4 regions of the Enterobacter chuandaensis genome follow, and region 1 is predicted to be linked to each of the others. Evidence: predicted binding sites of a transcription regulator. Region 1 holds the regulator's gene; each other region holds the start of a gene.
The links. The regulator PhoB, encoded in region 1, activates phosphate uptake and scavenging genes when phosphate is short. The targets are predictions, from matches to a motif close to CTGTCATAAAACTGNCNNAT.

Region 1 (7,745 bases):
TGTAGATGCCAAACGCGGTCACGTCGGCGATGGCCACAATCAGGATTTCAAAGCAGTAGGTCCAGCCGGTGATAAACCCAGCCAGCGGGCCTAAATTTTCCTGCGCGTAGCGGGAGAAGGAGCTGGCGGACGGGTTGTGAACCGACATTTCACCGAGGGCGCGCATGATGATATACGCCGCCACGCCGCCGATGATGTAGGCCAGCAGAACGCTTGGACCGGCCATTTTGATGGCATCTGCCGAGCCATAAAAAAGACCGGTGCCGATAGCAGAGCCCAGCGCCATAAAGCGGATGTGGCGAGTGCTGAGTCCACGTTTAAGTTTGTTAGTGCTTTCCATTAAAATCTTGCCATTCAACACGAAAAAACAAAAAACCACGGGGCCTTAAGCCCCGTGGTTAAACAGTTTGTTGCCGTTGATTAATGGGCGTTCGATGCGACCTGACGCCCTGCAGCACGGTCCCAGATAACGGCCAGAACCAGCGCAACAACGGTAGGCATCAGCCAGGCCAGGCCCTGCTCGGACAGCGGCAGACGCTGTGTCCAGGCTGGCAGAATGTCTGCGAACGCTGATGCTTTGATCCCGTCAAGGATACCAAAAATCAGGCTGATAAACATGGCTGGCGCAATAATTCGTGAGGAGTTATGCCACCACGGGCGGGTGAAGCTCAGCACCACCAGCACGATGCATGGCGGATAAATCGCTGTCAGTACCGGAATAGAGACCTGAATCAGGTGGCTCAGACCGAGGTTAGACACCGCCATGGAGAAGATACCGAGGATAAACACCAGGGTGCGGTAAGAGAGCGGCAGATACTGCGCAAAGAACTCTGCGCAGGCGCAGGTCAGGCCAACCGCCGTCACCAGGCAAGCCAGGAAGATCAGCGCCGCCAGCAGCATGCTGCCTGCGCCACCGAAGGTGTGCTGAACGTAAGCGTGCAGGATAGCCGCGCCGTTCGCGTTCTGATCAACCAGCATCGCGCTATCGGAACCCAGGCGGAACAGCGCCAGATACAGCAGCGTCAGGCCCACACCGGCCATCAGGCCAGCCCAGATGGTGTAGCGGGTCAGCAGACGCGCTTCGGTCACGCCGCGGGAACGCGCGGCGTTAACGATAACGATACCAAACACCATCGCGCCCAGGGTATCCATCGTCAGATAGCCGTTCACAAAGCCGTTAGAAAACGCGGCGTTTTTATAGGCGTCCATCGCGTCGCTAATCGGGCCGGCTGGCCAGATGATGGCCGCTACCGCCAGCACGATCAGCGCGACAATTTTCAGCGGTGCCAGGAAGTTGCCGACCGTGTCCAGCAGCTTACCCGGATAGAGGGAAACCAGAATCACAATCGCGAAGTAGATCAGGCTGTAGATAAACAGCGGCATCGCACCGTCACCGGTCAGGGGAGCAATACCCACTTCGAAGGACACGGTTGCCGTACGCGGGGTGGCAAACAGCGGGCCAACGGCCAGATAGCAGACGGTCGCCAGCAGGACGCCCGCCACTTTGCCAATCGGGGTGCTGAGGCTATCAACACCGCCGCCGACTTTCGCCAGCGCGACGACGGTCAGCACCGGCAGGCCCACGGCAGTAATCAGGAAACCAAACGCGGCGGTCCAGACGTGTTCACCCGCCTGTAAGCCAACCATTGGAGGGAAAATGATGTTGCCTGCGCCAACGAACAGCGCAAATGTCATAAAGCCCAGCGCGATGATGTCACGCGATTTTAAGTGATGGGTCATAAAACCTTACTGCCTGTGGATGTGGTGTTGAAAACATTGAGATTTTCGATTTCCCTGACGGGACGATACAGCCGAAAATTTGCTCAATTTCAGCGGGAAATGCTCCCGTCCTGGCGTGGAGAAGAATAGTTTTTCGATTTACCACGCAAATACAGTCGGTCTGACAGTATCTGGGGGGCAATTTAAACGCTTATAACGTTTAAAGGCAAGGTGGGATCGCAAAACCAGAACAATATGCCAGCATGAAAAATCAATCCAGCACAATGCGCTAATTATGAGAAAAACCCATGGCTAATCATGCGAACAAAAAAAAGACAGCCGTATAAAATTCACACGCGTTTCGCTTGACTGCAAAGCAAACGGGCCAGCAAACGCTGGCCCGTGGAAAGGTAAAATGACACGCCTGCCGTCAGGCGATTTTTTTGGCAATTAATCGTTCCGGCATCACAAAGCTGAAGCGGGTTCCTTTGCCCGGCGTACTCTGAATATCAAGACGGCTCTCATGGTGATTGACCGCATGTTTCACAATCGCCAGCCCCAGGCCGCTTCCGCCGGTCTGCCGCGAGCGCGCTTTATCCACGCGATAGAACCGCTCGGTCAGACGCGGAATATGCTCAGGCGCGATCCCCGGCCCGTTGTCCTCCACGCTAAACTCGGCCCCTGCCGGGGTGTGCTGCCAGCGCACCACGATCTTCGTCCCTTCCGGGGTATGATTCACCGCGTTGTACACCAGGTTGGAGATGGCGCTACGCAGCTCATCTTCGCTGCCCAGCACCTTTAGCGTGTTGTCGACGTCAAAAGTAAGGTGGTGTTTTTTATGGCTTAAGGTTTGGGCTTCCCGCTCCACCACCCGCAGCATCATCGGCACATCGATGGTGTCAGTCAGCGCGAGCGAAGGCGCCGCTTCAATCTTCGACAGCGTCAGCAGCTGCTTCACCAGCCCTTCCATCCGGTGCGTTTGCTCGCGCATGGTGTGCAGCGCTTTTTCGCGCGGCGCGCCTTCCAGGGTTTGCTCCTGCATCATCTCCAGATAGCCCTGCAGCACCGTCAGCGGGGTACGAAGCTCGTGGCTGACGTTGGCGAAGAAGTTACGACGCGCCCCTTCCAGCTGGTGCATCTGGGTCACGTCGCGCGCCACCATCAGCCACTGGCGATCGCTGTAAGGCATCACGCGGATTTCCAGATGGCGGCCATTATTCAGCTTCAGATTGTGCGGACGGGTGAAATCACGCTTTTTCAGATACAGCGTGAACTCGGGATAGCGCAGAAGGTTGAGGATGTTCTGACCATTATCGTCTGGCCAGCGCAGGCCCAGCAGCTGTTGCGCAAGCCCGTTACACCAGAAAATAGTGCCTTCTTCTGTCGTCAGGATCACCGCATCCGGCAGCGACTCTGCGCCGCTGCGAAAGCGTTTAATCAGGCTTCCCAGCTCGCGGCGGCGCTTTTTATTACGCATCTGCATCTGGTGCAGACCGTACAGCAGCGGCTCCCAGCTACCGCTTCCCGGCGGTGGCGTCATACTGCGGTCAACCCATAGCCACCATGAAAGGCGCAGCAGGTTCCAGAAATGCCAGATCAGCAAACCGGTCACCGACGCCAGCAGAAACCACGGCAGATACCCAAAAATGGCCCCCAGAAGGAAGGCCGGAATACAGCATAAGATTAGTTCAAAGACGAGCCTTTTCCATGACAGACGTTCCAGCACGCGTCACACTCCTGTCATTGTTCAGAAACGGGTAGAAAAACGATAACCCGTGCCGCGGACCGTCTGCACCATGCGATCGTGGCCGCTCAGTTCCAGCGCTTTTCGCAGGCGGCGGATGTGGACGTCAACCGTCCGGTCTTCGACATACACGTTAGTTCCCCAGACGTTATTCAGCAACTGCTCGCGGCTGTAAACGCGTTCCGGGTGAGTCATAAAGAAGTGCAGGAGTTTAAATTCGGTAGGCCCCATATCGAGGGGATTTTCGCCAGTCATCACGCGGTGTGACGTTGGATCAAGGCTGAGGCCCTGCATCTCAATCACCTCTTCCACCGCCATCGGCGAAATGCGGCGCATCACGGCTTTAATGCGCGCCACCAGCTCTTTCGGGGAGAAAGGCTTGGTAATGTAATCGTCCGCGCCGGTCTCCAGACCGCGAACGCGATCCTCTTCTTCACCACGCGCCGTGAGCATGACGACCGGGATGTCGCGGGTCATCGCCTCACGCTTAATGTGTTTGATAAACTGCAGTCCGGAGCCGCCGGGCAACATCCAGTCAAGCAGAATCAGATCGGGCCAGGGTTCATTCAGCTGGTTCACCGCGCTGTCATAATCTTCCGCTTCAACCGGCTGAAAGCCATTTTGTTCGAGCACGAAGCACACCATTTCACGAATTGGAGCTTCATCTTCTACGACCAGAATACGTCTCGCCATACTTTGCCCTGTCTTATCTTATTTAAGTTACAAGTTTGTAATGCGGCGTCATTATGCGTCAGATTTATGACAGATTTATGAAAAACAGTACCACTATAAATGGCAAACTGTTGTTTTATTACAGCGGTTATTTTCCTTTCCCTGAGAGTTTATAATCGTCCGCATCTTTTTTCGCCACGGATCTCCTATGCGCATACTTCACACCTCGGACTGGCACCTGGGTCAAAACTTTTACAGCAAAAGCCGTGCGGCTGAACATGAAGCGTTCCTGAACTGGCTGCTGGAAACGGCCCAGGCGCACGAGGTGGATGCCATTATTGTGGCGGGTGACATCTTCGATACCGGTTCGCCGCCGAGCTATGCGCGTGAATTATACAACCGTTTTGTGGTGAACCTGCAGCAGACCGGGTGTCATCTGGTGATTGTCGCCGGGAACCATGACTCCGTGGCCACGCTGAATGAGTCCCGCGACATTCTGGCGTTTCTCAATACCACCGTGGTGGCCAGCGCCGGGCACGCCCCGCAGATCCTGAATAAACGCGACGGGTCGCCGGGCGCGGTACTGTGCCCAATCCCCTTTTTACGTCCGCGCGACATCGTGCAAAGCCAGGCGGGGCTGTCGGGTGCGGAAAAGCAGCAGCATTTATTACAGGCCATCACCGACTATTATCACCGGCAGCATGCGGAAGCCTGCACCCTGCGCGGTGAACAGGCCATTCCGGTGATCGCGACCGGGCACCTCACCACCGTCGGGGCCAGTAAAAGTGACGCGGTCCGAGAGATCTATATCGGTACGCTGGACGCCTTTCCTGCGCAAAACTTCCCGCCTGCCGACTACATTGCGCTCGGGCACATTCACCGGGCACAGGTCATCGGCGGCTGCGAGCACATCCGCTACTGTGGTTCCCCTGTTTCGCTCAGTTTCGATGAAACCGGCAAGACCAAGTCCGTGCATCTGGTGAGCTTCAGCGAGGGCAAACTCAGCGCCGTTGAGACGCTGGAGGTGCCGGTCACCCAGCCGCTGGCGGTGCTGAAAGGCGATCTTGCCGCGATTACGCAACAGCTTGAGCAGTGGCGCGGCGCAGATCTTGATCCGCCGGTCTGGCTGGATATTGAAATCACCACCGATGACTACCTGCATGATATGCAGCGAAAAATTCAGGCGCTCACTGAAGATTTGCCGGTAGAGGTGCTGCTGGTGCGCCGCAGCCGCGAGCAGCGCGAGAAAATTTTGCTCGGTGCCCAGCGTGAAACGCTTAGCGAACTGCGCGTTGAAGAGGTGTTCGAGCGCCGCCTGTCGCAGGAAGAGATCGATGATGTGAAGCGGGCCCGGCTCAACGAGCTGTTCAGCCATACCCTGCATGCGCTCAATGACGAGGAAGAAAACGCATGAAAATTCTGAGCCTGCGTCTGAAAAACCTCAACTCCCTCAAGGGCGAGTGGAAAATTGACTTCACCGCCGAGCCGTTTGCCAGCAACGGTCTGTTTGCCATCACCGGCGCAACCGGCGCGGGTAAAACCACCCTGCTTGATGCCATCTGTCTGGCGCTCTACCACGAAACCCCGCGCCTGAATAAGGTCTCCCAGGCGCAGAACGATCTGATGACGCGTGACACCGCCGAATGCCTGGCGGAAGTGGAGTTTGAGGTGAAAGGCGTTGCCTACCGCGCCTTCTGGAGCCAGAACCGGGCGCGCAACCAGCCGGATGGGAACCTCCAGGCTCCCCGCGTGGAGCTGGCCCGCTGCGAAGACGGCAAAATTCTGGCCGATAAGGTCTCGGATAAACTGGAACAAACCGCGGCGCTCACCGGGCTGGACTACGGCCGTTTTACCCGCTCGATGCTGCTCTCCCAGGGGCAGTTTGCCGCCTTCCTGAATGCTAAACCGAGCGATCGCGCAGAGCTGCTGGAAGAGCTCACCGGCACCGAGATCTACGGCCAGATTTCCGCCATGGTGTTTGAAAAACACAAAGCCGCCCGCAGCGTGCTGGAAAAGTGCGAGGCGCAGGCGGCGGGCGTTGTGCTGTTGAGCGAAGAGCAACAGCAGCAGTTGCAGGAAAGTTTGCAGGCACTTACTGACGAAGAGAAAACCCTGCTGGTGCGACAGCAGAGTCAGCAGAAAGATTTTCAGTGGCTTACGCGTCATGACGAGCTTGCGCGCGAGCAACAGCGCGTTGCTGCGTTGCAGCAGCAGGCGCAACAGGCGCTGACGGACGCTGCGCCTGATCTGGCAAAGCTCCAGCTTGCTCAGCCCGCCGCCCAGCTGCGTCCGCTCTGGGAGCACCAGCTGGAACAAACCGCGCGTCTGGCGCAAACCCAGCAGCGAATTATAGAAGTAAATACTCGCTTACAAACCAAAACCGCGCTGCGCGCGCGAATTCGCACGACCGCACTGCGTACCCATGAGCGGCTACAGGCCGAACTGACGGCGCTGACGCAGTGGCTGGCGGAGCACGATCGTTATCGCCTGCTGGGCCAGGAAATTGCCGGCTGGCGCGCCCAGTTCTCACAGCTAAACCGTGATAAAAGTCAGCTCGCCGCGCTTGCTGCGCGGATTGCTGAGCTACGAAACAAGCTGGCTGCAATGCCGGATATTACGCTGACGCTGACGGCAAATGAAGTCAGTGAGGCAATGGAACAACAATCCCGATCACGCGCGCTGCGCCAGAGATTGACGTCACTGCATGCCCGCTATCAGCCGCTGCAAAAGCGCCTGCGCCAGAGCGGTGAAAGCGTGCAGAAAGCCCAGGCGGAGCAGAGTAAGCTCAATGAAACCCTGGCGCTACGCCGCCAGCAGTACAAAGAGAAACACCAGCACTATCTGGACCTGAAAGCCCTGTGCGAACGTGAAGCGACGATTAAAGATCTGGAAAACTACCGTTCACAGCTTGAGGCGGGCAAACCCTGTCCGCTGTGCGGCTCCAGCGAGCATCCCGCCGTTGAGCAATACCAGTCGCTTGAACTGACTGACAACCAGCGCCGCCGTGATGCGCTGGAAAAAGAGGTCGCCGCGCTTAAAGAAGAAGGCCTGCTGGTGCTGGGACAGGTCAATGCCCTGACTCAGCAGATCCAACGCGAGACGGACGAAGCGCAGACCCTGACTCAGGAAGAGCAAGCGCTCACTAAAGAGTGGCAGGAAACCTGCGCGTCCCTGAACGTCATGCTGGCGATTCAGGACGATATCGCGCCCTGGATGAACGAGCAGGAACAGTACGAGCGCCAGCTTTATCAGCTCAGCCAGCGCCAGACCCTGCAAAACCAGCTCAACGAACAGGAAATGCAGGAACGCCAGTATCAGCAACAGCGGGCCGCGACGCGCCAGGCGCTGGAACACACCCTGCTGGCGCTGTCCCTGAGTGTTCCTGAAGAGAACCACGAAGCCGCCTGGCTGCACGCCCGCGAAGCGGAATTCGCCCAGTGGCAGGAGAAGCAAACGCAGCACGGCGTGCTTCAGGAACGCGTGAACACCCTGAAGCCGCTGCTCGATACGCTTCCGGCAACGAGTGAAGAAGAAGCCGAACAGGCCATTCCCGATAGCTGGCGAGAAATCCATGATGAATGCGTGTCGCTGCAGAGCCAGCTTACCGCCC
Region 2 (7,745 bases), 1.7 Mb from region 1:
GACGCACATCGTCGTAAATAAGCCCTTTCAGCTCCATCAGGTGACGCGGTCCCGGCGTGACGGTTATCACCCAGCCTTCGGGCTTCACCACGCGCGCCAGCTCTTCTGCTTTACACGGCGCGTAGATGCGGATAACGGCGTCCATACTGGCATCCTCAAACGGCAGCCGGTGGCTGGATGCCACGCAGAACGTCACGTCAGCATAACGTTTAGCTGCCGCGCGAATCGCCACTTTTGACACATCGAGGCCAAAAGTTCCGGCCCCCTTCTGGCGCATCACCTCCGCAAACCGCGCGGTGTAGTACCCTTCCCCGCAGCCAATATCAAGCATCGCGGACGCCGGGTCAGATACCCGCTCATCAAGCATCTGCGCGACCGTCTCCCGCAGCGGCAGATAGTGCCCGGCATCGAGAAACGCACGGCGCGCCTGCATCATCTCTGCGCTGTCGCCCGGATCGCGGGAGCGCTTGTGCTGCACCGGCAGAAGATTCACGTAGCCTTCTTTCGCCATATCAAACTGATGTCCCTGCGGACAGGCATAACTTTTATCTGAGCGCGTCAGGGGCGCGTGGCAAAGGGGACAGCTGAAGGACATGGCAACTCCGGGACATAAACCAAAGGGCGAAGTGTACCGCTATTCGCCCCGCTATAAAACGACTCGATCACCGCATGACGATAAGGTGGTCAGAACCGGCCGGAAGGCCGTCGGGTTTGATATTCTCCAGGCGCAGCACGTTACCCATGATTTCGCTGAAGACCGGCGCTGAAACCGCACCACCGTAGTAGGCCCCGTTTTGAGGATCGTTGATCACCACCACCAGGGCGAAACGCGGATCGCTGGCGGGTGCAACGCCCGCGGTGTAGGCGACGTATTTATCGACATATTTGCCGCTATCATCAATTTTCTTCGCCGTCCCGGTCTTCACCGCCACGCGATAGTCGCGCACGGCGGCCTTAACGCCGCCTCCACCGGGTAGCGCGACGCTCTCCATCATGTGCTCCACTTCATGCGCGATCTCCTCCGGCATAACGCGGTGCCCGATAACGGGCGGATCGATGCGGGTGATCGAGAGGGGGCGCTCAAGCCCGAAGCCGCCAATCGTCGCGTAAACGTGGGCCAGCTGGAGCGGCGTGACCATCAGGCCGTAACCAAAGGCAAAGGTTGCGCGGTCAAGCTGGCTCCAGTATTTACGCTGTGGCAACAACCCTGCGCTCTCGCCCGTCAAGCCCAGCCCCGTATTTGTGCCAAACCCGAAGTTTCGATAGGTATCAATCAGATGCTGGACAGGCATCGCCAGCGAGAGCCGGGAGACACCGGTGTCGCTCGATTTTTGCAGGATCCCAGTCATGGTCAGTTCAGGGTAATAACCCACGTCGCGGATACGATGCCCGTCAAGGGTATACGGGTGGGTATCAATGACGCTGTCCGGCTGTACCAGCCCCTGCTGCAGAGCCGTCATCAGCACCAGCGGTTTGACGGTCGAACCGGGCTCGAACGTATCGCTGATCGCCCGGTTGCGGAAATCGTTTATCGTCGCGCCTTCCCGGTTATTGGGGTTGAAATCCGGGTAGCTCGCCATGGCGAGAATTTCCCCGGTGGGGATATTAATCAGCACCGAAGCCCCTGACTCGGCCTTGTTCCAGGCCACGGCGTTATCGAGCGCATCCTCGGTAATGGTTTGCAGACGCTCGTCAATACTCAACTGGATGTTATGCGCGGGCGTAGGCGCCACTTCCGTCAGGTTTTCAACCACGCGCCCGTAGCGATCCTCCCTGACCTGTCGGACACCCGCTTTGCCCGTCAGCTGAGTATTGAAGCTTTTCTCCACCCCTTCGATACCCTGCCCGTCAATATTGGTGAAGCCAATCAGGTTCGCCGCCACGTGGCCTGCCGGGTAAAAACGGCGGGATTCATCGCGCAAATTAATGCCGGGTAAATTGAGCTTATCAATCCACTTTGCCTGCGCAGGATCGACCTGACGCGCCAGGTAGATGAAGCGGCCCTGGGGGTTAGCGTTAATCCGTGATGAAAGGGTGCTCAACGAGAGATGCAGCGCGCTCGCCAGCGCCTGCCAGCGTTCATCAAACCCAACGCCCCCTTTTGCCAGCACCGTTTTTGGATCGGCCCATACGGCTCTGACGGGTACGCTGACCGCCAGCGGTCGGCCTTCACGATCCATAATCATTCCGCGCGGCGCATCAATCGCCAGTTGGCGGAGGGAGCGCATATCCTCCTGCTTCACCAGATTGTCAGGTTTGATGATTTGTAGCCAGGCAACACGGCCAAGCAAAAAGGCCAGACTGCAGAAAATAGCGAAACAGAGCAGCGCAAAACGCGCCGGCGTAAAATTGCCAGCGGTCATTATCAATTTCTTCTTCACCTGAACCCCAGGACTGTTAAACAACGCCCTGATTTAACGGGAAAAGATGCGCTGAGGGAGGCGAAACTGTGCTACTAACCTCGCAGCTTTGCAACAAGTTACTAACAAGACGGGAGACAGTAATATTTTGAAAGATGCGGAATAAAAAAGCCCCGCATTGTGCGAGGCTTTATGTCTGAGAGTGAAGTGCTATGCGCTTCAGTCAGCAGCGGTTCGATCAGATAGCAGTTACGTTAACTGCAGCTGGGCCTTTCTGGCCGTCCTGAATTTCGAACTCAACGTTCTGGCCTTCAGCCAGAGTTTTGAAGCCGTTACCCTGGATTGCAGAGAAGTGTACGAACACGTCTTTGCTGCCATCAGCAGGAGTAATGAAACCAAAACCTTTAGACTCGTTGAACCACTTAACTTGACCTTTAATCTTTGCCATTTTGCAAAATTCCTTAGAGTGTTTTCTTAGCCCGCAGGCATTAACTGAGATAAAACTGAGACATTACTGCATGAGGCACTAATATAAGGTTCGGCAGAGAAGCGGTATTCAACGACAACGTGTTTACTCAGGACTTCTTTACTGAAAATGCCACACATAAACAGAACTGTACCTCGTTTGACCCAAAACGTGTTATCACACACTATGTTTAATATGGCAAGCCATTTTTAAACATGTCTCGATCCGCCGCACAAATTCGAACATTGTCTGTAAGGATTTGCACAATTATGCGCTCAACATACAGACGGCTTTACTCCCTTACACAGACTCAACGCTGCTTGCGCAAGCGCTGTAATCTAAGACTTTTTTAACATAGCTCAATCATTACAATGCGTCCAGCAGACGGGAAAAGAAATCTTAAGCATTGATTGAGTTAGAACAAATTGTGAAAACTTATGCTTAAATCATTGTAACGGAACTGTATTGTTTCAGAACGAATTCGGCGTTATTAGCATCGCCCGACTGTATTAAAATGCAGCGCTGAATAAACAGCGTTATGCACTAAAATAATGAAATTTTTATGACTCTGCATCAAAATAAGGCAAGCAAAACGTTTCGATAAAAATAAAACAAGCCCTTGCACGTTTACATACAAAATATATGCAACAATTACTCGCTTCGTTTATACGGGTAAATATTCGCCTGTTTTCAGTATACTGAAACTATTATTAACTGCTGCTACAGTATTCAGCGCGGCATAGGGCGTCTTTCCAGATGCGATTGAGAAGGCAGCTGATGGGCATCATCAGGAGATGACGAAAAACCTTTGAGGGTGATGGTTCAGGGAGGGGTCGTGCCGGGAAGGTTTCCACATCACAGCCACCTCCCCTCCAGTGACAATACGATTAGCGCTCAGCCACCAGGCGGATAAAATCGTCTTGATCGTTGTTATCTTCCGCGACAGTTTCTTTTGGCGCTTCTTTCTCTTCCGGCTCGTTCGCTTCGCACAGACGACGCAGCAGCGCATTCTGCCGCTTTTGCTGCTCAAGCAGCGCTTCCAGCAGTTCGATCTGCTCGTTCGTACGTGAACTGGCGCGGTTTACGAAAAACCAAATGACCAGACCCACAAGCAGAACAACTAAAGAGATCATCAGGGATGCCACATTTAGCAACCCTGAATTCAGTAACTCACCCATTTCACCACCTCAATAAAAACGTCTATTTTACCACTGGCGCGAAGGAAGGAAATCATCTGAAGAAAAAATGCGTGTTACCACGGAATAAACTTATTGATTGCGCAAACGCCGCTAAAAAACTGTACATCCTGATCGCACATCACGTTGATAGTCTGCGTCCATAACACCACACACGCTATCAGCACGATAATCAGAATCACCCAGCGTATTTTTTTCACTCCACACTCCGTCTACATACCTGATGCAATCAGGTTATCACGGTTATCTTAAACAAGGACTAACTGTACCGCCATCGCGCCCTTTTCAGAATCCTGCACTTGTTTCATTACGTAAACCGTTTACGCTAGCGTTATGATAACAATGATAAAGAGGTGATGATGCGCGTAATTATTCGAACAATTATTGTACTGGTGATTCTCTGGATTGGGCTGCTGTTAACGGGCTACGGCGTGCTTGTGGGAAGCACCGAAAACGCCGCAGGGTTAGGCATTCAGTGTAAGTATTTAACCGCACAAGGCGTCAGCACGGCGCAGTATCTCCATTCGGATAGCGGGATCATTGGGTTGACCAACTGTCCGGTACTGCGTAAGACCTCCGTGGTGATTGATAATGGTTAATCTACAGGGGTAACGTCTGACAAAAAACGCCGCAATGAATGCGGCGTTTATTATGCTTCCCGGGATTAAAACGGATAGTCGTGATAACCCATCTGCTCAGAAATCTTACGCGCGGCAGTATGCAGGATAGCCACATATTCGTGCAGGCGCTCTTCCGAGAAACGCAGGGTTGGGAAAGAGATGCTCAAACCCGCGATCACCACGCCAAAGCGGTCAAAGACAGGAACGCCGATGCAGCGCAGTCCTTCTTCCTGCTCCTCGTTATCTTCGCCATACCCTTGTTCACGCACCTTGTCGAGCACCGTTAACAACTCATCGGTGTCGGTAATAGTGCGTTCAGTGCTGCGTTTATACTCCACGCCATCGAGGATCTGTTTCACCTCTTCACGATCGCGCCACGCCAGCAGAACCTTACCAATAGCCGTGCTGTAAAGCGGGTTGCGACGACCGATGCGCGAATACATACGCAGGTTATACATGGAGTCAATTTTATGGATGTAAACAATGCTGTCCTCATCCAGTGCACCCAGGTGGATGGTCTCTTTGGTCAGGCGGGAGATCTCACGCATCTGGATATCCGCGCTACGGATCAGATCAACGTTTTGCAGTGCCCGGGCACCCAGTTCGAACAGTTTCAGCGTCAGAGAGTATTTTTCAGATTCGCCTTCCTGTGCAACATAGCCCAGCGACTTCATGGTTTGCAAAAAGCGATAAACGGTGCTTTTCGACATCATCACGCGCTGCGACAACTCTGTGATACCAATTTCACGCTCTTCTCCGAGCGCCTGTAAGATGCCAAACACCTTCAGCACGGAAGAAACAGAATCTGGCTGTTTATCCAAATCCGCAATTGCCATTTACCACCTCATAGAGAGTGTTTTATAAAAATCAGAACCGGTTTTTATTATAAATTCCCGTCATGTTACCTGCAATCAATCCGCGTTTACTTCGTTACAAATCTGCGACATAAAACGGCGTTAACGGTGCTAAAATAGTTACCCTGAGAATAATTACACTTCGAGCTATTTATCCCTGATGGAAAAGTCCCTCTCCGATGGCCTACCTTTACCCCAGCGGTATGGCGCAATTGCCACCATTATTATTGGTATCTCCATGGCCGTCCTTGATGGCGCCATTGCAAACGTTGCCCTTCCCACCATTGCCAGCGACCTGCATGCTTCACCCGCCAGTTCGATATGGATCGTTAACGCCTATCAGATTGCGATTGTGGTTTCCCTGCTCTCCTTCTCTTTTCTGGGCGATATGTTTGGCTACCGTCGGGTCTATCAGTGTGGCCTGGTGGTGTTTACCTTCACATCGCTGCTGTGCGCCCTTTCTGACTCTCTGCATACGCTGACGCTGGCGCGCATCGCGCAAGGTTTTGGCGGCGCGGCGCTAATGAGCGTCAACACGGCGTTAATCCGCTTAATCTACCCGCACCGCCATCTCGGGCGCGGCATGGGGATAAACTCGTTTATTGTCGCCGTCTCTTCGGCCGCCGGGCCAACGATTGCAGCGGCGATTCTTTCTGTCGCCTCGTGGCAGTGGCTGTTCGCCATAAACGTGCCGCTGGGTATCGTGGCCATCTTCTTTGCCCTGCGGTTTCTCCCCGCTAACGGCCCGAAAAGCACGATGCCGCGTTTTGACGTGGCAAGCGCAGTGATGAATGCGCTCACCTTTGGCCTGCTAATTACCGCCCTCAGCGGTTTTGCTCAGGGTCAGTCTCTGATGCTAACCGTCGCGGAGCTTGTTGCTCTACTGGTGACGGGCTTCTTCTTTGTTCGTCGCCAGCTTGCTCTGCCGGTTCCTTTACTGCCGGTCGATCTGTTGCGTATTCCTCTCTTTTCGCTCTCCATCTGCACGTCTGTCTGCTCATTCTGCGCCCAGATGCTGGCCCTGGTATCTCTGCCCTTCTTCCTGCAAAGCGTGATAGGACGTTCCGAAGTGGAGACAGGGCTGCTGTTAACCCCCTGGCCGCTGGCGACGATGGTGATGGCCCCGCTGGCAGGTTATTTAATTGAACGCGTTCATGCCGGTTTGTTGGGCGCGGTGGGGCTGGCAGTGATGGCAACAGGCCTTTTCGCGCTGGCTTTGCTTCCGTCATCACCAACCGATCTGGACATCATCTGGCGGATGATCCTGTGCGGAGCCGGGTTTGGTCTGTTTCAGTCGCCCAACAACCACACCATTATTACCTCTGCACCGCGTCACCGCAGCGGCGGGGCCAGCGGCATGCTGGGAACCGCGCGTCTGCTGGGGCAAAGCACCGGCGCGGCGCTGGTTGCCCTGATGTTTAACCTTGCCGGGCAAAACGGTAACCACGTTGCGCTTCTCACCGCAGGCGTTCTTGCCACCCTGGCAGCCATCGTCAGCGGATTACGCGTGACCCAACCCGGCGTTCAGGCATAAAAAAAGCCGGGCGGAGTCTTCTCCAGCCCGGCTTATTTAAGCACTTAGCGTTACTTCAGATATTCCCCACTGCGCAGCGCTTCAATACGCTTATCCAGCGGCGGGTGAGACATAAACAGCTCGCTCAGCGACTTTGATTTGCCGTTGATGCAGAAGGCCATCATGCTGTTCGCTTCCTGCGGCTCGTAGCTGGTTTTAAGACGCTGCAGGGCTGCAATCATCTTCTCACGACCCACCAGCTTCGCAGAGCCGGCATCCGCGTGGAACTCACGGTGACGAGAGAACCACATGGTAATGATGCTTGCCAGAATACCGAATACCAGTTCCAGCACCATGGATACGGCGAAGTAGATCAGTGGGTTACCGTTGCTCTCTTCTCCTTCGTCACGGTTGCCGCCCATAAAGCCAGCCGCAATCTGCGCCAGGATACGGGAGATAAAGATAACGAAAGTGTTCACCACGCCCTGAATGAGGGTCATAGTCACCATGTCACCGTTGGCGATATGGCTGATTTCGTGGGCGATAACCGCTTCGGCTTCGTCACGGCTCATGTTCTGCAACAATCCAGTGCTGACGGCAACCAGCGACGCATCACGACGGGCACCCGTAGCAAATGCGTTAATATCCGGGGCATGATAAATAGCCACCTGCGGCATGGCGATCCCGGCCTGACGGGATTGCTGAGCCACCGTATTCATTAGCCACTGTTCCATAT
Region 3 (7,745 bases), 370 kb from region 1:
GGCTATCGGGTCGGGCATGAGCCTGCATCCCTGCAGGCCACGCCCTCTCGGCGCATCCCTGCGCCTCGCCCCGGCCTTACGGAAACGCTTCGGCGATTTACAGCCGGACCTGGGCATCGCTGAAAGCCTTAACTCGTTCTGAAACAACCTTATTGCTTCTGTCTAAAAATTACTGGGGATTCCTCAGCCCACGGGGAGAGGGAGAAAACAACGCTTATTCACGATGCCGCAATAAACAGATCCCGCAGCTGATGCAGCTGGTCGCGGATCTGCGCCGCCTCTTCGAACTCCAGGTTCTGGGCGTGCTGCATCATCTGTCCTTCCAGCTCGTGGATTTTCTGCTGCAGCGCTTTCGGCGTGAGTACGACAGTATCTTCTTCCACCACTGAACGCGCCTTGCCGCGACCTTTCGCTTTGGTCTTCGCAATGTTCTGACCCAGCGCCAGGATATCCACCACCTTCTTGTTCAGCCCCTGCGGCGTAATGCCGTGCTCTTCGTTGTAGCGCTGCTGTTTCTCGCGGCGGCGCTCCGTTTCGCCAATCGCTTTCGCCATCGACGGGGTGATTTTATCACCGTACAGAATCGCTTTACCGTTGACGTTACGCGCGGCGCGACCAATGGTCTGGATTAGCGAACGTTCAGAACGCAGGAAGCCCTCTTTATCGGCGTCCAGAATCGCCACCAGCGAGACTTCCGGCATATCCAGACCTTCTCGCAGCAGGTTAATCCCCACCAGCACGTCAAATTCGCCCAGACGCAGATCGCGGATAATCTCCATGCGCTCCACGGTGTCGATATCCGAGTGCAGATAGCGCACCTTCTCACCGTGTTCTTCCAGATACTCAGTCAGGTCTTCCGCCATGCGCTTGGTGAGCGTCGTCACCAGCACGCGCTCGTTGATGGCGGAACGGGCGCGAATTTCCGAGAGCAGATCGTCTACCTGGGTCGCCACCGGGCGCACCTCAATAATCGGGTCCAGCAGCCCGGTCGGACGAACCACCTGGTCAACGACCTCATCGCCAGATTTCTCCAGCTCGTAGTTGCCCGGCGTGGCCGAGACGTAGATAGTTTGCGGTGCCAGCGCCTCAAACTCTTCAAACTTCATCGGACGGTTATCCAGCGCTGACGGCAGGCGGAAGCCATACTCCACCAGCGTCTCTTTACGTGCCCGGTCACCGCGGTACATCCCACCGATCTGCGGGATCGTAACGTGGGATTCGTCGATCACCAGCAAACCGTCTGCCGGAAGGTAATCAAACAGCGTCGGCGGCGGCTCGCCCGGCCCGCGCCCGGAGAGGAATCGCGAGTAGTTTTCGATACCCGAGCAGTAGCCCAGCTCGTTCATCATCTCCAGATCGAACTGGGTGCGCTGGCTCAGGCGCTGCTCTTCCAGCAGCTTATTGTTGGCCAGAAGCACCTTACGGCGCTCTGCAAGCTCCTCTTTAATCTCTTCCATCGCCTGTACGATACGCTCGCGTGGCGTCACGTAGTGCGTTTTCGGGTAGATGGTAAAACGCTGGATCACCGACTCAACGTGTCCGGTCAGCGGGTCGAAGAGCGACAGGCGTTCAACCTCTTCGTCAAACAGCTCGACGCGCAGCGCCATATCGTCCGATTCCGCCGGGAAGATGTCGATCACCTCACCGCGTACGCGGAAGGTACCGCGCTGGAACGCCTGGTCGTTACGGGTGTACTGCAGCTCGGCCAGACGGCGCAAAATGGCGCGCTGGTCGATGATCATCCCCTGCGTCAGGTGCAGCATCATCTTCAGGTAGAGATCCGGGTCACCCAGACCGTAAATCGCGGAAACAGACGCAACCACAACCACATCGCGACGCTCAAGCAGCGCCTTGGTCGCAGATAGTCGCATCTGTTCGATGTGTTCGTTCACCGAGGCATCTTTCTCAATGAAGGTGTCAGAGCTCGGCACATAGGCTTCCGGCTGGTAGTAATCGTAGTAGGAGACGAAATACTCTACGGCGTTTTCCGGGAAGAACTCTTTCATCTCACCGTAAAGCTGGGCTGCGAGCGTTTTATTGGGCGCAAGCACCATTGTGGGGCGCTGAAGGTCCGCAATCACGTTAGCGATGGTGAACGTTTTACCCGAGCCGGTTACCCCCAGCAGCGTCTGGTGCGCCAGCCCGTCTTCCAGCCCCTCTTTAAGGCGACGGATCGCCTCAGGCTGATCGCCAGATGGACGGAAAGCAGAATTCAGTTTGAACGGTTTACTCATGGGCGACGACCTGATGACGTTATTAAGCGGCAGGTGAGTAATTTTACTCCTTGTTGCCAGGAATGCCAGTAAAAAACACTGGATGAAAAACCAGTAGCGTGTCAGGATATTTAGCATAGCGGCGGTGTGATTAGCGCGTTAGCGTACAAAATTTGGGCTCTGACGAGATAAAAAACCAGCCAGGTTGGGTTATCCCCAGAACTTTTTCTTTTTTAACATTTGTCAAGCCAGGTAATGGTAGTTTTGTGGCAACGAGTGACACTTTCATGACGGTAATTGCTTTTATCTAAGCAATTAAATTATAAAAGATATTTTCTAAAGCCGCGTTTCGCGCCAATTTGGGCGAAAGCCCCGTCTTCTCTCGCTTATCGCGTGTTTTCTAACTCTCATGCACATGGTTATCCACAGGAATAGTGGATAACTGCTTCCAGCCCGTATGGACTGCCGCTCAGCAAATTCCCGGATTTTCCCACGAAGCGGCAACAAAAAATTTTTATAGCTATTTTTTGACGATAAACAGTTGCGTCATTCATAACCAACCGATGCGATCCTGCTCACATTTCCGCCATTTTTCGGCCTGCACCACGACTCAACATTCCCGGCACCGCCGATGTGCAGCCCACGCGTTTTTACCCTGCTCTCCTGCGGTTTATTCCTAAAAAAGTCGTTTTTTTAATCAACTTACGGTTTCTGGCAGGCGTTTTGCAGTATCGAAACAGGTCTTACCCCTACGCATTTTTAAGGAGAAAAAGATGTTGAGTCTGCGTGCAGTGAATCAGTTTTACGGAAGCCAACATACGCTATGGAACGTGGATTTGGATTTTCCGCAGGGCATGTGTACAGGCGTCGTTGGCCTGCCGGGGATGGGCAAGACCACCCTGATGAACTGCATTACCGGAAACGTCCCCGTCGAAAGCGGCACGATTATCTGGCATGAAGCGGGCGCACCGCCGCGCGATTTGCTCAGCCAGATGCCAGAGCAGCGCTCAGGGCCAGGGATTGGGTATGTCCCGCAGGACAGGCGTATTTTTTCTCAGCTGACGATTGAGGAGAATCTGCATATTGCCATGCGGGCGGTAGGGAAACCCGACCCGGCAGCGAAAAGCGACGTGTACGATCTGTTCCCGGAACTGTACGCGCGACGTCAGACGCGAGGAAACGCCCTTTCGCCAGACGACCAGTATCAGCTGGCGCTGGCGAATGCACTGGTCAACCGCCCGAGGATGCTGATTCTGGATGAGCCCATGCACGGCGCGGGACACAGCTTTGCCCAGAAGCTGGCGCAGCTGCTGGTGCGCTTAAGCCGGGAATTAGGCATGACGGTGCTGTTAGCGGAGCAGCAGCTGTCGTTTATCCGCCGGGTCGCGGACCGTTTCTGCATGCTTTATCGCGGTCGTAACGTGGCGCAGGGCCACGTTAGCGAGCTGAACGATGAGCTTATTGCCCACTGGATGTCACGGGAAGCAAGGCGCTGAGGTTGAGATAGCGCCCGGTTTCAGCCTGCTCAGCATCACCGGCAATCCAGGGGATTTCCCCGAGGAACGGTGCCGGTAGCACGCGCTTCAGGGTCGCCAGATACTCCTGATGCCGCTTGCCCGGCGCAACCACGTCGTTGGCTATCCAGCCTGCCAGCGTCAGCCCTGCCTGCTGAACGGCCTGCGCCGTCAGCATGGCGTGATTGATGCAGCCCAGCTTCACGCCGACGACCAGAATCACCGGAAGCTGCTCGGCCTGCACCCAGTCAGCAAACGTCTGCGCATCCGAAAGCGGCGTAAACCAGCCGCCCGCACCTTCCACCAGCACCCAGTCGGCCTGGCTTTCCAGCGTCCGTAACCCGGCAGAAAGCACGGCGAAATCAATCGGACGGCCTTCGTCAGCGCTGATAATGTGCGGCGAGGTCGGCTCGGCAAAGGTGTATGGATTCACCGCTGAATAGGCGAGTTCACGCGTGCTGTTACGCTGGAGCGCCAGCGCGTCGGTGTTGCGTAACCCTTCCGCCGTCATCTCGCTGCCGGAGGCGACAGGCTTATATCCGGCGGTATTTTTTCCGAGCAGTCGTGCCGCCTGCAACAGCGCAGCGCTGGCAACCGTTTTGCCCACTTCCGTATCCGTGCCGGTAACAAAATAACGTTCAGTCACGTTCGATAATCCCATGAAAAAGTTGATAAGTGAGCGGGAAGCTGCCCCGCACCTGCGGCCACGCCAGATCCAGGCGTTGCAGTTGCCCCCGGGTCAGCGGTTTTTTCTCCCGCCCGGCGTGCAGGTGCGTGGCGCCGATGCCCTTCAGCGAGCGCATGGCGCTGAACGCATCGTCGAAGTTGAGGGTGATGGTCTGCACCGTGCTGCGACAGCGCCAGCCTGCCAGCGCCTGCGTCACCTGCTCATGCGATAAGAAACGGTTAGCGTGCGGCTGCTCATCCACCGCTTTCCACGCCTGATTCAGCTCTGGCAGCGAACTTTCCAGCAAGGTGGTAAAGGCCACCTTTCCGCCCGGTCGTGCGACGCGATAAAGCTCGCGTAACGCCTGCGGCAGGCTGCTGCACCACTGCACCGCCAGATGGCTCCAGACCAGATCGAACTGCGCGTCCGCCAGCGGGATCGCCTCGATATCCGCCACCAGGTAGTGATGCGCTACCTGCTGCTGGCGCGCTTCGTTCAGCATGGCAGGCGACAGGTCGATGGCCGTCACCTCGCTCCACGCATCACGCCAGTAGCGGCTGTTGCTGCCGGGGCCGCATCCGGCGTCCAGCACCCGCGGGAAGCGGTTCTCGCCAAGCGCGGCCAGAAGCCCCTGCGCGCTCTGGCGCTGCAGTTCATCGTGCTGCGAATAGCTCCGCGCGGCCCGGCCAAACGCCGCCGCAACGGCCTGCTTATTCACCGGCATCATGAAGCACCTCCAGCAGCGTCTGGATATCCTGCGCCTCATGCGCCGCCGTCAGGGTTAAGCGCAGCCGCGCGGTGCCCGGCGGGACGGTTGGCGGGCGAATGGCCGTCACCCACATGCCGCGCTCGCGCAGCGCCTGTGCCAGCGCCAGCGCGCGGCCGTTTTCGCCGACAATCACCGGCTGGATGGCGCTCTGCGAATCGGGACTGTGGAAGGGCAGCGCCGCTAACCCCTGGCGGAAGCGGGAGATGTGCTCTGCCAGCCGCTGGCGACGTTCATCCCCTTCTGCGCTGCGGATCACCGCCAGCGACGCAGACAGCGCCACGGCCTGCGCCGGGGGCATGCTGGTGCTGTAGATCAAGTGTCGGGCAAACTGCAGCAGATAGTCGGCGACGGACTCGCTGCACAGCACGGCGGCGCCGCTGACGCCAAACCCTTTGCCGAAGGTGACAATCAGCAGCTCCGGCTTCACGTTTTGCTGATGCGCGCTGCCGCGACCTTCGTCGCCCATTACGCCAGTGCCGTGGGCATCGTCCACCAGCAGCCAGGCGTTTTGCCGCTTTGCGGCCTCGTGCAGCGCGGCAAGCGGCGCGCTGTCGCCGTCCATGCTGAACACGCCTTCGGTGACCGCCAGCTGCTGCCCCTCGCAGGGTTTGCCCAGCAGCGTAGCGAGCTGCTCCGCATCGTTATGGGCAAAGCGGCGCAGCTGCGCCGGACTTAAGTTTGCCGCCTCCAGCAGCGAGGCGTGGCTTAAGCGGTCAGCGACAATGCGGTCCTCTTTTCCCATCAGGGCCGCGATAACCGCCTGGTTGGCGGCAAAGCCGGAGATAAACAGCAGCGCACGCGGGTAGCCCAGCCAGTCGGCCAGCGCTTCCTCCAGCGTATGATGCGCCGTGGTGTAGCCGCTGACGTGCCCCGAGCCGCCGCTGCCCACGCCAAACCGCTCCGCGCCCTGTTGCCAGGCGCGGACGATGGCCGGATGCTGGCTCAGGCCGAGATAATCGTTGCTGGAGAAATTACAAAACTGCCGCCCCTCGCGGGTCAGAAAACGGCCTGCGCCGTTTTCCACCACCCTGCGTACGCGAAACGCCTCTGCCGCCCGGCGTTCTTCCAGCGCGGCATTAATCCGTGCCTGCCAGGTCATACGGCTGCCGCGTTATAGAACTGGTCGGTGTCGGCGTTGAAAATCTGCTGCTCCAGCTGCTGCTGTTGCTCGTTATCGCCCGTCAGCACCTCGGTCTGGTGCGGGTTCAGCCCCAGCTTGCGGAACAGCTGAACGTCTTTGTCCTCTTCCGGGTTCGGCGTGGTCAGCAGCTTGCAGCCGTAGAAGATGGAGTTGGCCCCGGCCATAAAGCACATCGCCTGGGTCTGCTCGTTCATCTGCTCGCGACCGGCGGAGAGGCGTACGAAAGAGGTCGGCATCATGATACGCGCCACCGCGATGGTGCGGATAAAGTCAAACGCGTCCACGTCGTCGTTATCCGCCAGCGGCGTACCTTTGACCTTCACCAGCATGTTGATCGGCACGCTCTCCGGCGGAGTCGGCAGGTTCGCCAGCTGCAGCAGCAGGCCCGCGCGGTCTTTCACCGTTTCACCTAAGCCCACGATACCGCCGGAGCAGACCTTGATCCCCGCGTCACGCACTTTGTCCAGCGTGTCCAGGCGCTCCTGATAGGTGCGCGTGGTGATGATGTTGCCGTAAAACTCCGGCGAGGTGTCAAGGTTGTGGTTGTAGTAGTCCAGCCCCGCCGCCGAGAGGCGCTGCGCCTGCTCCTCGTTCAGCGTGCCGAGCGTCATACAGGCTTCGAGGCCCATCTCCTTCACGCCCTTCACCATCTGCTCCAGATACGGCATGTCGCGATCGTGCGGGTTCTTCCACGCTGCGCCCATGCAGAAGCGGGTTGAGCCGGCGTTTTTCGCCTTGCGCGCGGAATCGAGCACCTGCTCAACCTCCATCAGGCGTTCGGATTCAAGACCGGTTTTATAGCGCGCGCTCTGCGGGCAATATTTGCAGTCTTCAGGACAGGCACCGGTCTTGATCGACAGCAGCGTGCTGACCTGAACATGGCGGGGATCGAAGTGCTGACGATGCACCTGCTGCGCTTCAAACATCAGCTCCAGGAAAGGTTTGTTGAATAATTCAGTGACTTGCGACATCGTCCAGCGTGCGTGGTGAGCCATCGGGCTTCTCCAAAGGGTTTTGTTAATTGTCGGTTCGGTTTATACTTGTAAACCTAAAACTTTTCAAAATGGTTTACAAGTCGATTATGACCCAGGACGATCTCGCCTTCGACAAGCAGCATATCTGGCACCCTTACACCTCCACCACCCGCCCCCTTCCCGTCTATCCGGTGGCCTCGGCCCACGGCTGCGAGCTGCACCTCGCCAGCGGCGAGCGGCTGGTTGACGGGATGTCCTCCTGGTGGGCGGCCATTCACGGGTACAACCATCCTCGCCTGAACGCGGCGATGAAGGCGCAGATTGACCAGATGTCGCACGTGATGTTCGGCGGCATCACCCATCAGCCCGCGGTGGATTTATGCCGTCGCCTGGTGGCGATGACGCCTGAATCGCTGGAATGTGTCTTCCTGGCGGATTCCGGCTCGGTGGCGGTGGAAGTGGCGATG
Region 4 (7,745 bases), 2.2 Mb from region 1:
TGAAAACCCTGTACTATCACAACACCCGTGACGGTGCAGAAGACGCCCAGGACGACATGGTACCGTCAATTCAGGACGATGGCTGCGAAAGCGGCGCATGTAAGATCTAATGAAGGGCGGGGATATCCCCGCCTTTATTTCGTAAGACAGGACACACTCATGGCATATACCACCTTTTCACAGACGAAAAACGACCAGCTCAAAGAGCCGATGTTCTTCGGCCAGCCGGTCAACGTGGCACGCTACGATCAGCAAAAATATGACATCTTCGAAAAGCTGATTGAAAAGCAACTCTCCTTCTTCTGGCGTCCGGAAGAAGTGGACGTCTCCCGCGACCGTATTGATTACCAGTCGCTGCCGGATCACGAAAAGCATATCTTCATCAGCAACCTGAAGTACCAGACGCTGCTGGACTCCATTCAGGGCCGTAGCCCGAACGTGGCACTGCTGCCGCTGATCTCCATTCCGGAGCTGGAAACCTGGGTGGAAACCTGGGCGTTCTCCGAGACGATCCACTCCCGCTCTTACACCCACATCATCCGCAACATCGTGAACGATCCGGCGGTAGTGTTTGACGATATCGTTACCAACGAGCAGATCCAGAAGCGCGCGGAAGGCATTGCGCACTACTACGACGAGCTGATCGAGATGACCAGCTACTGGCATCTGCTGGGCGAAGGCACCCACAACGTGAACGGCAAAACCGTTACCGTGAACCTGCGCGCGCTGAAAAAGCAGCTGTACCTGTGCCTGATGAGCGTTAACGCGCTGGAAGCGATCCGCTTCTACGTGAGCTTCGCCTGCTCCTTCGCCTTTGCCGAGCGCAAACTGATGGAAGGCAACGCTAAAATTATCCGTCTGATCGCCCGCGATGAAGCCCTGCACCTGACCGGCACCCAGCACATGCTGAACCTGCTGCGCAGCGGTACGGACGATCCGGAGATGGCGGAAATCGCCGAAGAGTGCAAGCAAGAGTGCTACGACCTGTTCGTGCTGGCGGCCCAGCAGGAGAAAGAGTGGGCAGACTACCTGTTCCGCGACGGCTCCATGATTGGCCTGAACAAAGACATCCTGTGCCAGTACGTTGAGTACATCACCAACATCCGCATGCAGGCGGTTGGTCTGGACCTGCCGTTCCAGACGCGCTCTAACCCGATTCCGTGGATCAACACCTGGCTGGTATCCGATAACGTGCAGGTCGCGCCGCAGGAAGTGGAAGTAAGCTCATACCTGGTCGGTCAGATTGATTCTGAAGTCAACACCGACGACCTGAGCGACTTCCAGCTCTGATGAGCCGCGTAACGCTGAGCCTTTCTGGCACGGAAGTGCTGTGCCAGGAAGAGCACCCTTCCCTGCTGGTGGCGCTTGAGGCGCATCAGGTGGAGGTAGAGTACCAGTGTCGTGAAGGCTATTGCGGCTCCTGCCGCTGCCGTCTGGTCGCAGGCCAGGTGGACTGGCTGACCGAACCGCTGGCCTTTATCAGTGAAGGGGAAATTTTGCCCTGCTGCTGCCGGGCAAAAGGCGATATTGAGATCGAGATGTAAAAAAGGGCCTTACGGCCCTTTTTCTATTTTAAGAACGTCACCGCTTTATCCGGGAAATCCGTAAACAGCCCGTCCACGTCCGCCTGCTTATACAACACCTCGTAAAGCTGATTCACGTCCGTGGCATACGGCGGCAGCTGGTCTGCACGCACCGTATAAGGATGCACCTGCATCTTGCTGGCGTGCGCCTCTTTCACCATCGCCGTCAGCTTCACGTGGCCAGGCGTTGAGCCTTCCGCCACCAGCATGTGGTAATCCGGCCCGATGCCGTCGGCGTACTGCGCAATCTGCTTCATCGCGCCTGGCTTAAACATCCAGTCGTAGTTGTAGTTCACCCACTTCCCGTCCGGCTGCTTCTCCTGGGTTTCGTTCCAGTCGGTATAGGCAATCAGCTGTACCAGATTGAGATCCATCCCCATCTTCGGCTCCAGCTCGGTTTTAATACGCTTCAGCTCGGCGGCATCAAAACACTGCAGGTAAACTTTGTCCTTCTTGCTGGTGTAGCCGTACTGTTTCAGCACCTCCAGCGTCTTCGCGGCAATGTCCTTCCCTTCCTGATGGTGGAACCACGGCGCTTTGATCTCCGGGTAGATGCCGATATTTTTCCCGGTCGAGTGGTTCAGCCCCTGAACAAACTCAATCTCCTCCTGGAAGGTATGGATCCGGAAGTCAGATTTGCCCATCGGGAAGCGGCCCGGATAGACCTGCACCTTCTTGCCGTTTTCAATCTCGAAGCCTTCGGTAAACTTCAGGGAGCGGATTTCATCCAGGGTAAAGTCGATGGCGTAGTAACGGCCATCTTTGCGCGCGCGGTCCGGGAAGCGCTCCGCCACGTCCGTCACGCGGTCAAGATAGTGGTCATGCAGGACGACCAGCTGGTCGTCCTTGGTCATCACCAGATCCTGCTCCAGATAATCCGCGCCCTGCGCATAGGCCATCGCTTTCGCCGGCAGCGTATGCTCCGGCAGATAGCCGCTGGCACCGCGATGGGCGATAACGATTTTATCCGCCGCCAGCGCGGAGCCTGTCATCAGGCCTGCCAGCAGCATACCGGTTGCTAATTGAGTTAACTTCATCGCAATGCTCCTTATTGACGACGCGCCAGCACTTCCGCGTGGTGACGTTTCTCGCCGATCATCACAACCACCAGCAGCAGAACCGCCAGCACGCTGCCGCCAATCATCACCATAAAGCCGCCGTCCCAGCCGAAGAAGTCAACGGTGTAGCCCACGATGGCGCTCGCCGCGACCGAACCGCCCAGGTAGCCGAACAGACCGGTAAAGCCTGCCGCCGTGCCCGCCGCTTTTTTCGGCGCCAGCTCCAGCGCGTGCAGACCGATCAGCATCACCGGACCGTAAATCAGGAAGCCGATAACGATCATACAAGCCATATCTACGGACGGGTTGCCCGGCGGGTTGAGCCAGTAAACGACAGTGGCGATAGTCACCAGGGTCATAAAGAACACGCCCGTCGCGCCGCGGTTGCCCTTGAACACTTTGTCCGACATCCAGCCGCAGATCAGCGTGCCCGGGATCCCGGCGTATTCATACAGGAAATAGGCCCAGGAGGATTTATCCAGCGCGAAGTGCTTCACCTCTTTCAGATAGGTCGGGGACCAGTCGAGGATGCCATAGCGCAGCAGGTAAACGAACACGTTCGCCACCGCGATGTACCACAGCAGCTTGTTCGGCAGCACGTACTTCATGAAGATCTGTTTCGCGGTCAGCTCTTCTTCGTGCTTCTCGCTGTAATCATCCGGATAGTCGTTTTTGTACTCTTCAATTGGCGGCAGGCCGCAGGACTGCGGCGTATCGCGCATCAGCGCAAAAGCAATAATCGCCACCAGAATAGCGCCAAAGGCAGGCATGTAGAGTGCCGCGTGCCAGTCGTTGAACCAGGCCATCCCCAACAGGAACAGCAGAGGCGGAAGCCCGCCCCCGACGTTATGCGCGCAGTTCCACACCGATACAATGCCGCCGCGCTCTTTCTGCGACCACCAGTGCACCATGGTACGTCCGCACGGCGGCCACCCCATCCCCTGGAACCAGCCGCAGAGGAACAACAGCACGAACATAATCGCAATACTGGACGTCGCCCACGGCACAAAGCCCATGAACAGCATCACCGCCGCGGCCAGAATCAGACCGGCGGGCAGGAACACGCGCGGATTCGAACGGTCCGACACAGAGCCCATGATGAATTTCGAAAAACCGTAGGCGATAGAGATCCCCGACAGCGCGAACCCCAGATCGCCGCGGGAGAAGCCCTGCTCCACCAGATACGGCATGGCAAGCGCAAAGTTTTTACGTACAAGGTAGTACGCCGCGTACCCGAAGAAGATCCCGAGGAAGATTTGCCAACGCAGACGGCGGTAGAGAGGATCGATCTCTGCCTCTGGCAGTCGCGCCCGATGCGGCGCAGGTTTGAAGATACTGAGCATAACAGCCTCCGTGGCCTTTCAAAAAATGACCAGGCATCTCGCGCCCGGTTACAGAGGCGGGGATGTTAAAAAAACATGCGCTTTGTTACTGTGAATCAACGCACAGATTGTTACAGAAATATGACAGAATGCGCAAAAAAGCGCATGAAATCACGTTTCAGTTTCGAATTTCGCGCGTTTATGTTCGAAATCAAACAAACCACACGATCTATGTGGCTAAATGCTAAAAAACGAACATAGAGGAAAGGCAATGGCAATCCACGATCCACGCTATAGCGATGTGATTATCATTGGCGGTGGCGCAACCGGCGCCGGCATCGCACGCGACTGCGCCCTTCGCGGCTTAAGCGTCACGCTGCTGGAGCGCCACGATATCGCCACGGGCGCAACCGGACGAAACCACGGCCTGCTGCATAGCGGCGCGCGGTATGCGGTTACAGACGGTGAATCCGCGCGCGAATGTATTGCTGAAAACCAGATCCTCAAGCGTATCGCCCGTCACTGCACAGAGCCGACCGACGGCCTCTTTATTACCCTTCCTGAAGATGACCTCGCCTTTCAGAAGACCTTTATTACCGCCTGTACCGCAGCGGGCATTCAGGCTGAGGCCATGGATCCGGCACTGGCGCGGCGGCTGGAGCCGTCGGTGAACCCGGCGCTTATTGGCGCGGTGAAAGTCCCCGACGGCACCGTTGACCCCTTCCGCCTGACCGCCGCCAATATGCTCGACGCTCGCGAACATGGCGCGCGCATTCTGACCGGGCATGAAGTGACCGGACTTATTCGCGAAGGTCATCGCATCTGCGGCGTGCGGATCGTTGATACGCAATACAACGAACACAGCGAACTGTATGCCGCCGTGGTGGTCAACGCGGCGGGGATCTGGGGGCAGCGTATTGCGGAATACGCCGACCTGTCGGTGCGCATGTTCCCGGCAAAAGGCTCGCTGCTGATCCTCGACCACCGCATTAATAACCACGTCATCAACCGCTGCCGCAAGCCGTCTGACGCCGATATCCTCGTGCCGGGCGACACCATTTCGTTAATCGGCACGACCTCAACCCACGTGGACTACGGCGAGATTGACTACAACCGCGTGACCGCCGAAGAGGTCGACATTCTGCTGCGCGAAGGGGAAAAACTGGCGCCGGTGATGGCGCAGACGCGTATCCTGCGCGCCTACGCGGGCGTGCGTCCCCTTGTCGCCAGCGATAACGATCCGAGCGGACGTAACGTCAGCCGCGGCATCGTGCTGCTCGATCACGCCGAGCGCGACGGCATGGACGGGTTTATTACCATCACCGGCGGTAAGCTGATGACCTACCGCCTGATGGCCGAGTGGGCGACCGATGCCGTCTGCCGCAAGCTCGGAAATACCGAACCGTGCGTTACCGCAGAACAGCCGTTGCCGGGATCGCGCCAGTCTACCGAAAAAACGCTGCAGAAAATCATCTCCCTTCCCGCGCCGCTGCGCGGGTCCGCGATTTACCGCCACGGCGACAGAACGCCGCAGTGGCTCGGTGAAGGAAGATTGAGCCGCAGCCTGGTGTGCGAGTGCGAAGCCGTTACCGCGGGCGAAGTGCAGTACGCGGTAGAGAACCTGACGGTTAACAGCCTGCTGGATCTCCGCCGCCGCACCCGCGTCGGAATGGGAACCTGCCAGGGCGAGCTGTGCGCCTGTCGTGCCGCCGGGCTGCTGCAGCGTTTTCACACCACCACCGCCACCCAGTCGCTCGATCAGCTCAGCGCGTTTTTAAACGAGCGCTGGAAAGGCATTCAGCCTGTCGCCTGGGGGGATGCCCTGCGCGAAAGCGAATTTACCCGCTGGGTCTATCAGGGGCTTTGCGGTCTGGAGAAGGAGCAACACGATGAAATTTGATACCGTCATCGTCGGCGGCGGGCTGGCAGGCCTGCTCTGCGGCATCAAACTCACGAAGCAGGGACTGCGATGCGCCATTATCACCCGCGGCCAGAGCGCCCTGCATTTTTCGTCAGGCTCGCTGGATCTGGTGGACGAAGCGTACCGCGATACGCTGCCGCCGGAGCACCCCTATCACCTGATTGGCGCGCACAACGTTGACCGCTTTGCGCTGGAAACCGAAGCGCTGCTGGCGGACAGCGGCGCGCGTATGAAGGGGAGCACCAGGCAAAATCATCAGCGCATTACGCCGCTCGGCACCCTGCGTTCCTCGTGGCTTAGCCCGGAGGAAGTGCCCGTTGCCCCCTTAACTGCCGCGCGCGTGCGGGTGGTGGGCATCAGCGGCTTTCTGGATTTTCAGCCCCATCTCGCGGCAGCATCGCTCTGTCGCCAGGGGGTTAACGCCGACACGGCGGAAATAGAGCTGCCTGAGCTTGATGTCCTGCGCGATAACCCGAGCGAGTTTCGCGCGGTGAATATCGCCCGTTTTCTGGATAATGAGGACAAATGGCCGCTGCTGTATGACGCGCTCAGGCCGCTCAGCGACAACTGTGACGCCCTGCTGATGCCCGCCTGCTTTGGTTTAAACGACAACCGGCTCTGGCGCTGGCTCTCGGATCGCCTGCCCTGCTCGCTCGGCCTGCTGCCCACGCTGCCCCCTTCCGTACCCGGCATTCGCCTGCACACCCAGCTCCAGCGTCGGTTTGTGGCGCAGGGCGGCGTGTGGATGGTGGGTGACGAGGTGAAAAAAATCACCCTGACCGACGGCGCGGTGAGCGAAATCTGGACGCGCAACCACGATGATATTCCGCTTCGCGCCCGCTATACGGTTCTGGCAAGCGGGAGCTTCTTCAGCAACGGGCTGCTGAGCAGCCGGGAAGGCATTCGGGAAGCCATTATGGGGCTGGATGTTCGGCAGAGTGCCTCCCGCGCGGACTGGTACCAGAGTGATTTCTTCTCGCCGCAACCCTGGCAACAGTTTGGCGTAATTGCCGATAGCCAGCTGCATCCGCAACTTTCCGTTAAACCCGTCGGTAATCTTTTTGCCATTGGCTCGCTGCTGGGCGGTTACGATCCGATCGCTCAGGGGTGCGGTGGTGGAGTTTGCGCCGTCACGGCGCTGTATGTGGCAGAGCAGATTAGCCAGCGCACGGAGGCTGAATAATGAACGACACCCGTTTTGAAAGCTGCATTAAATGCACCGTCTGTACCACCGTCTGCCCGGTCAGCGGCGTGAACCCGCGCTACCCTGGGCCAAAGCAGGCCGGGCCGGACGGCGAGCGCCTGCGTCTGAAGGACGGCAAGCTGTATGACGAGGCGCTGAAATACTGCATTAACTGCAAACGCTGCGAAGTCGCCTGCCCGTCGGATGTGAAAATCGGCGATATCATCCAGCGCGCCCGGGCGCGCTACAGCACGCAAAAGCCGACGCTGCGCGATGCTATCCTGAGCCATACCGATTTGATGGGCAGCGTCTCAACGCCGTTTGCCCCGCTGGTGAATGCCGCGACCTCACTCAAACCGGTGCGTCAGCTGCTGGATGCGACGCTGAAGATAGACCATCACCGCAGCCTGCCGAAATATTCCCACGGCACCTTCCGTCGCTGGTATAAATCCGTCGCGGCGGAGCAGGCGCAGTATGACGATCAGGTCGCCTTTTTCCACGGCTGCTATGTGAATTACAACCATCCGCAGCTGGGAAAAGACCTGCTGAAGGTGCTGAACGCCATGGGAACGGGCGTACAGCTGCTCAGCAAGGAGAAGTGCTGCGGCGTGCCGCTGATTGCCAACGGGTTTACCGATAAAGCGCGCAAGCAGGCTAAAAGCAACGTCACCTCCCTGC

Region 2: the regulator PhoB is predicted to act here: its motif matches at 5,570-5,589, upstream of kdgR (DNA-binding transcriptional regulator KdgR).
Region 3: the regulator PhoB is predicted to act here: its motif matches at 2,488-2,507, upstream of uvrB (excinuclease ABC subunit UvrB).
Region 4: the regulator PhoB is predicted to act here: its motif matches at 4,092-4,111, upstream of glpT (glycerol-3-phosphate transporter).

The regions. Positions count from the first base shown of each region.
Region 1 is NZ_CP097173.1:1,079,549-1,087,293, reverse strand. Features, by position in the region: gene proY (proline-specific permease ProY) at 1-340, opposite strand, end outside; gene brnQ (branched-chain amino acid transporter carrier protein BrnQ) at 421-1,740, opposite strand; gene phoR (phosphate regulon sensor histidine kinase PhoR) at 2,150-3,445, opposite strand; gene phoB (phosphate response regulator transcription factor PhoB) at 3,467-4,156, opposite strand; gene sbcD (exonuclease subunit SbcD) at 4,344-5,549, shown strand; gene sbcC (exonuclease subunit SbcC) at 5,546-7,745, shown strand, end outside.
Region 2 is NZ_CP097173.1:2,778,050-2,785,794, forward strand. Features, by position in the region: gene rlmA (23S rRNA (guanine(745)-N(1))-methyltransferase) at 1-595, opposite strand, end outside; gene ftsI (peptidoglycan glycosyltransferase FtsI) at 663-2,363, opposite strand; gene cspE (transcription antiterminator/RNA stability regulator CspE) at 2,599-2,808, opposite strand; partial or broken gene MX657_RS13530 (DUF2627 domain-containing protein) at 2,822-2,966, opposite strand; gene MX657_RS13535 (YebO family protein) at 3,714-4,004, opposite strand; gene mgrB (PhoP/PhoQ regulator MgrB) at 4,079-4,222, opposite strand; gene MX657_RS13545 (YobH family protein) at 4,382-4,621, shown strand; gene kdgR (DNA-binding transcriptional regulator KdgR) at 4,687-5,478, opposite strand; gene MX657_RS13555 (MFS transporter) at 5,657-7,030, shown strand; gene htpX (protease HtpX) at 7,081-7,745, opposite strand, start outside.
Region 3 is NZ_CP097173.1:1,453,408-1,461,152, reverse strand. Features, by position in the region: gene uvrB (excinuclease ABC subunit UvrB) at 219-2,234, opposite strand; gene MX657_RS07040 (ABC transporter ATP-binding protein) at 2,987-3,709, shown strand; gene bioD (dethiobiotin synthase) at 3,672-4,373, opposite strand; gene bioC (malonyl-ACP O-methyltransferase BioC) at 4,366-5,121, opposite strand; gene bioF (8-amino-7-oxononanoate synthase) at 5,105-6,262, opposite strand; gene bioB (biotin synthase BioB) at 6,259-7,299, opposite strand; gene bioA (adenosylmethionine--8-amino-7-oxononanoate transaminase) at 7,386-7,745, shown strand, end outside.
Region 4 is NZ_CP097173.1:3,239,990-3,247,734, forward strand. Features, by position in the region: gene nrdA (class 1a ribonucleoside-diphosphate reductase subunit alpha) at 1-110, shown strand, start outside; gene nrdB (class Ia ribonucleoside-diphosphate reductase subunit beta) at 160-1,290, shown strand; gene yfaE (class I ribonucleotide reductase maintenance protein YfaE) at 1,290-1,544, shown strand; gene glpQ (glycerophosphodiester phosphodiesterase) at 1,568-2,620, opposite strand; gene glpT (glycerol-3-phosphate transporter) at 2,632-3,984, opposite strand; gene glpA (anaerobic glycerol-3-phosphate dehydrogenase subunit A) at 4,235-5,863, shown strand; gene glpB (glycerol-3-phosphate dehydrogenase subunit GlpB) at 5,853-7,067, shown strand; gene glpC (anaerobic glycerol-3-phosphate dehydrogenase subunit GlpC) at 7,067-7,745, shown strand, end outside.